Regions from separate parts of the Zoogloea sp. GW822-FHT05C07 genome, predicted to be linked through region 1. Evidence: predicted binding sites of a transcription regulator. Region 1 holds the regulator's gene; the other holds the start of a gene.

Evidence for each region. The regulator sigma-54, encoded in region 1, starts transcription at its own class of promoters, with help from an activator protein. The targets are predictions, from matches to a motif close to TGGCACGCTTNCTGCTNA.
Region 2: a site for sigma-54 is predicted at 4,288-4,305, ahead of nifH (nitrogenase iron protein). Genes of this name have one in related genera too.

The regions. Positions count from the first base shown of each region.
Region 1 is NZ_CM179510.1:2,748,223-2,754,161, reverse strand. It holds gene thiL (thiamine-phosphate kinase) at 1-162, shown strand, start outside; gene AC3QL2_RS12970 (phosphatidylglycerophosphatase A family protein) at 159-638, shown strand; gene pncC (nicotinamide-nucleotide amidase) at 638-1,123, shown strand; gene AC3QL2_RS12960 (hypothetical protein) at 1,114-1,272, opposite strand; gene recA (recombinase RecA) at 1,340-2,371, shown strand; gene recX (recombination regulator RecX) at 2,397-2,846, shown strand; gene lptB (LPS export ABC transporter ATP-binding protein) at 2,833-3,555, shown strand; gene AC3QL2_RS12940 (RNA polymerase factor sigma-54) at 3,571-5,031, shown strand; gene hpf (ribosome hibernation-promoting factor, HPF/YfiA family) at 5,048-5,371, shown strand; gene ptsN (PTS IIA-like nitrogen regulatory protein PtsN) at 5,531-5,939, shown strand, end outside.
Region 2 is NZ_CM179510.1:5,049,895-5,055,833, forward strand. It holds gene AC3QL2_RS23225 (hypothetical protein) at 191-577, shown strand; gene nifE (nitrogenase iron-molybdenum cofactor biosynthesis protein NifE) at 618-2,015, shown strand; gene nifN (nitrogenase iron-molybdenum cofactor biosynthesis protein NifN) at 2,027-3,433, shown strand; gene AC3QL2_RS23240 (NifB/NifX family molybdenum-iron cluster-binding protein) at 3,444-4,034, shown strand; gene nifH (nitrogenase iron protein) at 4,349-5,236, shown strand; gene AC3QL2_RS23250 (4Fe-4S dicluster domain-containing protein) at 5,319-5,501, shown strand; gene AC3QL2_RS23255 (dinitrogenase iron-molybdenum cofactor N-terminal domain-containing protein) at 5,512-5,939, shown strand, end outside.

The DNA of each region.
Region 1 (5,939 bases):
CGCCGCGGCGACATCGCAGCCATTACGCAGCGCCTGCAACTGCCGCTGCACCGCATCGGCCACATTACCGAACAAGCCGAGCAACTCTCGCTGCGCACCCGCGACGGCCAGTTGCGACCGGCGCAGGCCAGCGGCTACGACCACTTCGGCCGCGGCGCATGAAGCCCACGCCGCGCTTTCTGGTTTCCGACCCAGCCCACTTCGTCGCCCTCGGCTTCGGCTCCGGCCTGGCACCGAAAGCCCCCGGTACCTTCGGCACGCTGGCCGGCTGGGCGCTGTTCCCTTTCGTATCGGCGCCGCTGTCCGACGGGATGTTCAGCGCGCTGCTGGTGGCCTGCTTCCTGTTCGGCATCCTGGCCTGCGAACGCACCGGCCGGGCTCTCGGCGTGGCCGACCACGGCAGCATCGTGTGGGACGAGATCGTCGCGATCTGGCTGGTGCTGTGGCTGACCCCAACCACGCTGGCCTGGCAGGCCGCCGCCTTCGTGACCTTCCGCTTTTTCGACATCGTCAAGCCGCCACCGATCCGCTGGGTGGACGAACGCACCCGCGGCGGCTTCGGCGTGATGCTCGACGACCTGCTGGCCGCCGGCTATTCGCTGCTCGTGCTGGCCATCCTGAAGAGGATCATCGGCTGATGGACGCTCAACTGGAAACCCTGTCCCGCCTCGTCGGCGAGCATCTGCAGGCCAAGGGCTGGCGACTGGCCAGCGCGGAATCCTGTACCGGCGGCTGGGTCGCCGAAGTGGTCACCGCCACGGCCGGCAGTTCGGCCTGGTTCGACTGCGGCTTCATCACCTACTCCAACGACGCCAAGTGTGCGCTGCTCGGCGTCTCGCCGATGACCTTGGCGCGTTACGGCGCAGTCAGCGAACAGACCACCGCGGCGATGGCCAGCGGCACGCTGGAACGCGCCGAGGCCGACCTGGCCCTGTCGATCTCGGGCATCGCCGGTCCCACCGGCGGCTCGCCGGAAAAACCCGTCGGCACCGTCTGCTTCGGCTGGATCCGCACCGGCGAGGCCGCCCAGACCGCGACCTGCCACTTCGACGGCGACCGGGAAGCGGTGCGCCACCAGGCCGTTGTCTTCGCCCTCGAAGAGCTGCTCCGCCGCTACCGCTGAAGCGCTTCGCCGCCGCCAGGCGCAATGCCAAAAAAGTCATCTGGCATGCGGATTGCAATAATGCTCAGCAATTTCGCTGGACGCCCGCCAGCGACTGTATAAAATACCAGCATCGCCACATGCTTCGTGGCGAAAATTTGCTGCGGCACCTGCGTCCACTCCTACGCAAACTCTGTGCCATAATCTCCAAAACCCTTATCACAAGGATCAAGACAAATGGATGACAACAAGGCCAAGGCCCTCGCCGCTGCCCTTTCGCAGATCGAAAAGCAGTTCGGCAAAGGCTCGATCATGCGCCTCGGTGACGGCGAGGTCGAAAGCGACATCCAGACCGTGTCCACCGGCTCCCTGGGCCTCGACATCGCCCTCGGCATCGGCGGCCTGCCCCGTGGCCGGGTTGTCGAAATCTATGGTCCCGAATCCTCCGGCAAGACCACGCTGACCCTGCAGGTCGTAGCCGAGATGCAGAAGCTCGGCGGCACCGCCGCCTTCATCGACGCCGAACACGCGCTCGACGTCACCTATGCCCAGAAGCTCGGCGTCAATATCGGCGACCTGCTGATCTCCCAGCCGGACACCGGCGAACAGGCCCTCGAGATCGCCGACATGCTGGTGCGTTCCGGCGGCGTGGACGTGGTCATCATCGACTCCGTCGCAGCGCTCACCCCGAAGGCCGAAATCGAAGGCGAGATGGGCGACCAGCTGCCTGGTCTGCAGGCCCGCCTGATGTCCCAGGCCTTGCGCAAGCTCACCGCCAACATCAAGCGCACCAACACGCTGGTGATCTTCATCAACCAGATCCGCATGAAGATCGGCGTGATGTTCGGCAGCCCGGAAACCACCACCGGCGGCAACGCGCTCAAGTTCTACGCATCCGTGCGCATGGACATCCGCCGCATCGGCACCATCAAGAAGAACGACGAGGTGATCGGCTCCGAGACCAAGGTGAAGGTCGTCAAGAACAAGGTCGCCCCGCCGTTCCGCGAAACCCTGTTCGACATCCTGTACGGCGAAGGCACCTCCCGCGAAGGCGAGATCATCGATCTGGGCGTCCAGCACAAGTTCGTCGACAAGTCCGGCGCCTGGTACGCCTACAACGGCGAGAAGATCGGCCAGGGCAAGGACAACGCCCGCGAGTTCCTGAAGACCAACCCGCACATCGCCCGCGAGATCGAGAACAAGATCCGCGTAGCGGTCGGCCTGCCCGAGATGGCCGCGGTGGCTCCGGCAGCCGCAGCGGCGGCCTGACGAAGCGGCCCCGGACGGCACGCCGATGACTGCAAGCCTGCATGAGCGCGCGCTACGCTGCCTGGCCCAGCGGGAACACTCCCGCGTGGAGCTGGCGCGCAAGCTCGGCACGCTCGGCAGCCACGAGGAGGTCGATGCCGAGCTCAACCGCCTCGTAGACCTCGGCCTGCTGTCCGATGCCCGTTTTGCCGACGCCTACGTGCGCGCCAAGGCCAGCCGCTTCGGTGCCGCCCGCCTGAAACTGGAACTGAGCCGCCGCGGGGTATCCTCCGAACTGATCGGCGACGCGATCGCGGAAAACACCGCTGAGAGCGAATTCGAACGGGCACGCGACATCCACCGCCGAAAATTCTCCACGCCGCCCGCAGACGCGCGAGAATGGGCACGGCAGGCGAGATTCCTTCAAGGTCGCGGCTTTTCCACCGAAATCATTCGTAGAGTCCTGAAAGAACACCCCGGCGATGAGCCTGCTTAAAGTCAGCAACCTGCGCAAGAAGTACAAGGCCCGCACGGTCGTTCACGACGTTTCCTTCAACGTCGGCAGTGGCGAGGTCGTCGGCCTGCTCGGCCCCAATGGCGCCGGCAAGACCACCTGCTTCTACATGATCGTCGGCCTGGTGGCCGCCGACGGCGGCGAGATCACCCTCGACGACGAGGTGCTGACCCATCGCCCGATCCACCAGCGCGCGCGCCTGGGGCTGTCCTACCTGCCGCAGGAGATGAGTGTCTTCCGCAAGCTGACGGTGGCCGAGAACATCCAGGCTGTGCTCGAGCTGCAGAGCCTATCCAAGGCCCAGATCGCCAGCCGCCTCGACGAATTGCTGAACGAGCTGGGCATCGAGCACCTGCGCGACAGTACCGCCATCTCCCTGTCCGGCGGTGAGCGCCGTCGCTGCGAGATCGCCCGCGCCCTGGCCACCGCCCCCCGCCTGATCCTGCTCGACGAGCCCTTCGCCGGCGTCGACCCGATCGCCGTCATCGACATCCAGAAGATCATCCGCTTCCTGAAGGACAAGGGGATCGGTGTGCTGATCACCGACCACAACGTCCGTGAAACCCTCGGCATCTGCGATCGTGCCTTCATCATCAACGCCGGCGAGGTGCTGGCCAGCGGCCGCCCGGACGAGATCGTTCACAACGAACAGGTCCGCCAGGTATACCTCGGCGAGCACTTCAGGCTCTGAGGCCCGATACGACTCATGAAGCCCAGCCTTCAGCTCAAACTCTCCCAGCATCTCGCGCTGACGCCCCAGCTGCAGCAGTCCATCAAGCTGCTGCAGTTGTCGACCCTCGAACTCAACCAGGAGATCGAGAAGATCCTCCTGGAAAACCCCATGCTCGAGCGGGAGGAGCCCGAGGGCGACCTCGGCTCGAGCCGCGTCGAGGCGCCCGGCCCCGTGGCGCCGGCGGGCAGCGAAGCCGCCCACGAGCGCGAGCAGGAGCAATCCCGGGAGGCGGAACGCGAGCGCGAGCCGGACCACGATTTCGACGGCAGCGGCGAAGCCGGCGAATGGGCTGCGGCGGGTAGCGGCGGGCAGCGCGACGACGACGACGAGACCGACTTCCAGGAGTTCCAGGCCGCCGTGCCATCCCTGCGCGACCACCTGGACGCTCAGGTCGCCCTGACCCCGCTGTCCGACCGGGACAGGGCGCTGGTGCGCTTCCTCATCGAGGCCCTCGACGACGACGGCTACCTCAGCCAGGATCTGGCTGACCTGCTGCCGCTGCTGCCCCCCGAGCTGGAAATCGAGCTCGACGATCTCAAGATCGCGCTGCGCCAGATCCAGAGCCTGGACCCGGCCGGCATCGGCGCCCAGGACGTGGGCCAGTGCCTGGCCTTGCAGCTGCATACCCAGCCCCCCGGCGAAGCCCGCGACCTGGCCATCGCCATCGTCAGCGAACACCTCGAACTGCTGGCTGCCCGCGACTTCCTGAAGATCAAGCGCGCCCTGCGCTGCAGCGACGACACGCTGCGCGAGGCCCATGCGCTGATCCTCAGCCTCAACCCGCGCCCCGGCGCCCAGTTCTCCCAGGCCGACACCCGCTATGTGGTCCCCGACGTGGTGGTCCGCAAGATGCGTAACAACTGGGTCGTCAGCCTCAATCCCGACGCGATGCCGCGCCTGCGCATCAACCAGCTGTATGCCCAGATCCTGCGCGACAACCGCGGCGCCAGCGGTTCCCTGTCCAGCCACCTGCAGGAAGCACGCTGGCTGATCAAGAACGTGCAGCAGCGTTTCGACACCATCCAGCGGGTTTCGCAAGCGATCGTTGACCGCCAGCGCCAGTTCTTCGATTATGGCGATGTGGCAATGCGACCGCTGACCCTGCGGGAAATTGCCGAACAACTGGATCTACACGAATCCACCGTTTCGCGGGTGACCACCCAAAAGTACATGGCCACACCGCGGGGCATTTTCGAGTTCAAGTATTTTTTCGGCAGTCACGTTGCCACCGACAGCGGTGGGGCTGCTTCCTCGACGGCGATTCGGGCGCTGATTCGCCAGCTCGTGGGAGCGGAAGACAAGAAGAAACCCTTGTCCGACGCCAAGATTGCCGAGTTGTTGGGCCAGCAGGGTATCGTCGTGGCTCGTCGGACAATTGCAAAATACCGCGAGTCCCTCGATATTCCGCCGGTCAGTCTGCGCAAAACCATCTGACAGAAAGGTAGCAACCATGAACCTCAACATCACGGGGCATCACGTCGAAGTTACGCCGGCCATCCGCGAGTACGTCACGAGCAAGCTGGACCGCGTGATCCGTCACTTCGACAACGTCACCAGCGTCGGCGTGATCCTCTCGGTGGAAAAGCTGCGTCAGAAGGCCGAAGTTACCGTGCACGTGCGCGGCAAGGACATCTTCGTCGAGAACGAAGATGCCGACATGTACGCAGCCATCGACGGGCTGATCGACAAGCTCGACCGCCAGGTCCTGAAGTACAAGGACAAGACCAGCGACCACGGTCACGACTCCCTGAAGCAACACCTCGCCGAGTCCTGATTCCCGGCGTCGCGTAATACCCTTTTCCCCGGGACCGTTGTGGCTATAATGCGCCCCAATTGACACAACGGCCCCGGCGGCCTCCGCCTCCGGATCTTCCTGAATCGCCTTTCACCGGCAACCTGTGTCGGCCCGTTCCGCACACGGGAGAGTCCTCGCATGAACCTCATCGCCAAACTTCTGCCGCCGACCAACGTGGTCGTCGGACTCGAGGCGAGCAGCAAGAAGCGCGCTTTCGAGCAAGCCGGCCTGCTGTTCGAGAACAACCACGGCATCGGCCGCAGCACAGTCTTCGACAGCCTGTTTGCCCGCGAGAAGCTCGGCTCGACCGGCCTCGGCCAGGGCATCGCCATTCCCCACGGCCGCATCAAGGGCCTCAAGGAGGCGCTGGGTGCCTTCATCCGCCTCGCCGAGCCGGTACCCTTCGACGCCCCCGACGGACGCCCCGTGTCGATGCTGTTCGTGCTGCTGGTTCCCGAGCAGGCCAACGAGCACCATCTGCAACTGCTGTCCGAACTGGCCCAGATGTTCAGCGACCGCAGCTTCCGTGAACAGCTGATGAGCGCGC
Region 2 (5,939 bases), 2.3 Mb from region 1:
ACTCATAGCGCACTTTCCTGCTGCGCGCCTTGGGGAGTCATTCCGCCTCACGCCGCAATCCGCCTATTGGCGCGGATTTGCGGCGTTCTGCATTTCAATTTCAGGTTCATTTCCCCCGATTGCCCTCGGGTGGCCCGGAGCTTGCTGAATTGCATTTGTCGCAATAAGCCGATCCATCCGGGAGCTTGAAATGCAATCCGATGCACTACCCGTATTTCAGGCGCAAAGCACCGCGTCGTGCCGCATCTGCACAATTCGCCTCGAGCAATTGTGTTATCGGCGCGCCTGGTGGTTTCGCGTCTTCCGGGAAGTGCTTGCCACCGGCATCCGGCTATTTGCTTTCGCCTACGCGATCCGTGCCGAGGATCATCCGGCGCGCTCCCCGATGTGCTACCGCTGCTTGCGATTCAGGAAGAATGCCATCAAGGAACGCTCCGCGCTGTTCAATTGGCTGGACGCCTATTTGAACCCTTTTTTCAATCGGGTTCGGGATTCCTTGCTCACTGAGCAGGAAAAGGAGCACGCCCGCCAGCTTGCCCTGCGCGCGGCGGACCCTGATTTCAAGGACCACGACTGATATCGACCAACCGGCTCTGAATGGCTGAAGGGATACGACCATGAACGCAGATGAAATCCAGGCCCTGCTCGATGAGCCCGCCTGCGCGCACAACAACAAGGGCAAGACTGGCTGTGCCAAGTCGAAACCGGGCGCGACCCAGGGCGGCTGCGCCTTCGATGGCGCCCAGATCGCGCTGCTGCCGATCGCCGATGCGGCCCACATCGTCCACGGCCCCATCGGCTGTGCCGGCAGCTCGTGGGATGCGCGCGGAACACGCTCGTCGGGCCCCGACACCTATCGGCTGGGGATGACCACCGATCTTTCGGATATCGACGTGGTGATGGGGCGCGGCGAGAAGAAGCTGTTCCACGCCATCGGCCAGGCGGTTTCCCACTACCGTCCCGCGGCGGTCTTCGTCTACACCACCTGCGTACCGGCGCTGCATGGCGACGACGTAGCCGCGGTGGCGAAGGTTGCGGCCGAGCGCTGGCAGATCCCGGTGGTTCCGGTGGACTGTGCCGGCTTCTACGGCAGCAAGAGCCTCGGCAACCGGATTGCCGGCGAAACGCTGTATCGCCACGTGATCGGCTCCCGCGAGCCCGGACCGGCCCGGCCGCGCCCGGACGGCCTGTCGACCCACGACATCAATCTGATCGGCGAATACAACATCGTCGGCGAGTTCTGGCGCGTCGCGCCCCTGTTCGACGAGCTGGGGCTGCGCATCCTATGCACGCTGTCCGGCGATGCGCGCTTTCATGAAGTGCAGACCATGCACCGGGCGAAGGCCAACATGGTGGTTTGCTCCAAGGCCATGCTCAACGTGGCGCGCAAGCTGCAGCAGGATTACGGCACTCCGTTCTTCGAAGGCAGTTTCTACGGTGTCGAGGACACCTCCCAGGCCCTGCGGGATCTCGCCGGGCTTGTTGGCGACGCGGACTTCCGTGTGCGTACCGAGATCGTGATCGGCCGAGAGGAGGGCCGGGTGGCCCAGCGCCTGGCGCCGTTCCGCGAGCGCCTGGCCGGACGGCGGGCGCTGATCTTCTCGGGCGGCGTCAAATCCTGGTCGATCGTATCGGCCTTGCAGGACCTGGGCATGGACGTCGTGGCGACCGGCACCGAGAAGTCCACCGAGGAGGACCGCGCCCGCATCCGCGCCCTGATGGGCCCCGAAGCCCGCATGATCGGCAACAACGACCAGGGCGCGCTGATGGAGACCTGCCGCGACTACGGTGTCGACATCCTCTTCGCCGGCGGCCGCTACCTATATCCGGCGCTCAAGTCCGGCATCCCTTTCCTCGACATCAATCACGAGCGGGACTTCGGCTATGCCGGCTACGACGGCATCGTCGAACTGGCGCAGCACATCGCCGACGTGATCGACAACCCGATCTGGGCGCAGCTCGTTCGCAAGCCAGCGTGGCGCCAGCGGCGCGCCATGGCCCTGGCTTGCGCCTGACGGAGGCCGACATGGCAATGGTGCATATCTCGAACAAGCCGCTGACCGTCAATCCGCTCAAGGTCAGCCAGCCGATGGGCGCAACCCTGGCCATGCTGGGGTTGGACCAGGCGGTGCCACTGCAGCACGGCGCCCAGGGCTGTACCGCCTTCAGCAAGGTGTTCTTCACCCGCCACTTCCGCGAACCCGTACCGCTGCAGACCACCGCGATGGACCAGGTGGTGACGGTGATGGGCGCCGACAACAGTGTGATCGAAGCCCTGCGGACGGTCGCCGAACTCAACAACCCGGAAGTCATCGGCCTGATGACCACCGGCTTGACCGAGACCCAGGGCGCCGACATCGCACGGACGGTCAAGGAGTTCCAGCGCAGCAGTCCGGAATTCATGGACATCAGCGTGATTCCGATCAACACACCGGATACGCTCGGCAGCCTGGAAAGCGGCTACGCACGGGCGCTGGAAGCCGTCATCGAGCACCTGGTGCCGGAGGGCCGGGTAGCCGGCTACCGGCCCCGGCAGGTGAACGTGCTGCTGTCGTCGATGCTGACGCCGGGCGACGCCGAAGCCGTGCGGGCCTGGGTCGAGGCTTTCGGCCTGCGGCCGGTGATGCTGCCGGACCTGGGCGGCAGCCTGGACGGGCATTTCGACCCGGCGGGCTTCTCTACCCTGTCGCGCGGCGGCGTGTCGCGCATCGACGTGGCGACGATGGGCAAATCCATCGCCACGCTGGCCGTCGGTCCGTCCGTCTTCACCGCTGCGGATCGGCTGAAAGCCCGCACCGGCGTGCCGGATCACCGCTTCGACGGGCTGATGGGGCTGGCGCCATGCGATGCCTTCACCGAGGTGCTGGCCGGGCTTTCCGGGCGCTCCGTACCCGACAGGATCGACAGGCTGCGCGAGCAACTGCTCGATGCGATGGTCGATACCCATTTCGTGCTCGGTGCCTTGCGCCTTGGCGTGGCCGCCGATCCCGACCATCTGGGCATGCTGGCGCACTTCCTGACGGGCGTCGGCATCCACGTGGTCGCCGCGGTGGCTTCGAGCCGTGCGGAAGGGCTGGTGGACCTGCCGGTCGAAGCGGTTGTCGTCGGTGATCTGGAAGACCTGGAGGCGCAGGCCCAGGCGGGCAAAGCCCAGGTGTTGATCGCCAACTCCCATGGCGCGGACCTCGCGGAGAGGCTGCGCGTTCCGCTGCTGCGGGCCGGCTTTCCGCTGTACGACATCTTCGGCGGCGCGGCCCGCAAATGGGTTGGCTACGACGGGAGCCGCCAGGCGCTATTCGATCTGGCTAATCTCGCCAGCACGGCCCGCCCGGAAATCGCGCCGTATCGCTCCTTCTACGGAAAGGAGCGCCCCCCGGAAATGGACAGGAGCGCACCCGCCGCCGTGTCCGGCGCATCAACACTTCTCGGCTGAAGGAGATCCCATGTTACGTATTGCATTTGCCTCAACGGACCAGCAAAAGGTCGACCTGCATTTCGGTGCGGCCGATCGCCTGGTCCTGTTCGACGTGGAGCCCGGGCGGGCCAGCCTCATCGGCGTCGGAGAGTTCATCAAGGTGGAAATGAAGGGCAGCAACAAGGACAAGGGGCTGCCGCGGGAATTGCAGGGCATGGCCCTTCTGCCGTCGCAGCCCTACGCCCCCGCACCTGAAGACGTGTTGCCTCCGCCGGACAAACCACCGGAAGACAAGGTGATCGCCAAGCTGGACTTCCTGAAGGGCTGTGCGGCGGTCTATGCCGCGTCCATCGGTGCATCGTCGATCCGCCGCCTGATGGCCCTCGACGTGCAACCGATCATCGTGGATAACGGCCACGAGATCATGGACTTGCTGAACGAAGTGAGCTTTGCGCTGCACTACGGCGGACTGGCCTGGGTGGACCGCGCCGTGGCGAGGCTGGAGAAATCGCCCGACCGTTTCGACACTCTTGCGGAAGGGGATTGGGACGCGGAATCGACCGCCCTGAATCCCACCGTGATCCATCAACTGATTACCTCGATGGACGATTTAGCCTGACCGGTCTTCCCGCGGGGACGTGCCATCTGCCGCAACCGGGGAGCGCTCGGAGCCTTGCCGGATAAATGGACTCTTGGGTTGTCCATTTATCCGGCCTTTTTCATTTCAGGGTTTGATGCTTTTTGCGCCGCTCGCACAGAGGCGAACGCGGGCCGGATGGCTTCGTACTCAAACGAACGGCTTGATTTGCGGAAATTGAATTTCCAATTCAGAAAGGGGCGAAAACAAAAGGAAAACGGTAGAAAAATAATAATGGCATGCCCCTTGCTGATCAATTTTCGCCAGTCTTCATTCAATCAAACGGGGTAATAGAAATGAGCAAGAAACTGCGTCAATGCGCCATTTACGGCAAAGGCGGTATCGGCAAATCCACCACCACCCAGAACCTGGTCGCGGCGCTTGCCGAGGCCGGCAAGCGTGTGCTGATCGTCGGCTGCGATCCGAAGGCCGACTCGACCCGCCTGATCCTGCACAGCAAGGCCCAGACGACGGTCATGCACCTGGCCGCCGAGGCCGGCTCGGTCGAGGACCTGGAACTCGAAGACGTGCTGCAGACCGGCTTCGGTGACGTGAAGTGCGTCGAATCCGGCGGCCCGGAACCCGGCGTCGGTTGCGCTGGCCGTGGCGTCATCACCGCCATCAACTTCCTGGAAGAAGAAGGCGCCTACGACGAGGACCTGGATTTCGTGTTCTACGACGTGCTCGGCGATGTGGTGTGCGGCGGCTTCGCCATGCCCATCCGCGAGAACAAGGCCCAGGAAATCTACATCGTCTGCTCCGGCGAAATGATGGCCATGTACGCCGCCAACAACATCGCCAAGGGCATCGTGAAATATGCCAACTCCGGCAGCGTGCGCCTGGGCGGCCTGATCTGCAACAGCCGCAAGACCGACCGCGAAGACGAGCTGATCATGGCCCTGGCCGAGCGCTTGGGCACCCAGATGATCCACTTCGTGCCGCGCGACAACGTTGTGCAGCACGCCGAAATCCGCCGCATGACCGTCATCGAGTACGACCCGAGCGCGAAGCAGGCCGACGAGTACCGCGCGCTGGCCCGCAAGGTGATCGACAACACCAAGCTGGTAATCCCGACGCCGCTGGAAATGGATGGCCTCGAAGAGTTGCTGATGGAGTTCGGCATCATGGAGCAGGAGGACGAGTCCATCGTCGGCAAGACCGCCGCCGAACTGGCCGTCGCCTGACGACGACGTTTCATTCACCGGGTCCGGCGGGTGCGCGGCCTTTCGGCCCCGACACCTGCCGGACCTCCGCCTGGAGTTCGCCATGGCCATGATGATCGATCCGGATGCGTGCAGCCTGTGCGGCGACTGCAAGCCGGTCTGTCCAACCCGCTCGGTACTGAAGAAGAGCGGCATCTATTCCATCAACCCCGAAACCTGCACCGAATGCGATGGCGATCCAGCCTGTCTTGCCGAATGCGCGTCCGGCGCCATCACTCCGGTGTAGGGACCGCAGCATGACGTCCAGACTTTCGGCGGACCTCGCGCTGCGTATCGGCCTGGCTGCAAGGGTGCTATCCGGCGTGGCGGTGGCCGACGTGGTCCAGGCCCTGATCGCGCTGCTGGGGCTTCCGCTGACAGACCGCAAGCTCCGCTCACTGACGGTGGCGCAATTGAGGGCCGCGCCCGGTGGCGTGCTGCTGCAGGTGCCGCGCCCGCAGTTGCGGGAAGCCCTCGCGTTCCTGACAGACCGGGCGACCGTGAACATCATCGACACCACGATCCCGCCGATCCAGCGTTATGAGGACGGCGACATGCCGGGCTCCGTCCGCATCGCCATTGCGTCCGATTCGGGGCTGCAACTGGACGGCTTCTTCAATACCTGTCTGCGCTTCCTTGTCTTCCAGCTGAGCGCGATGGAAATCCGGCTGATCGACGTGCGCGG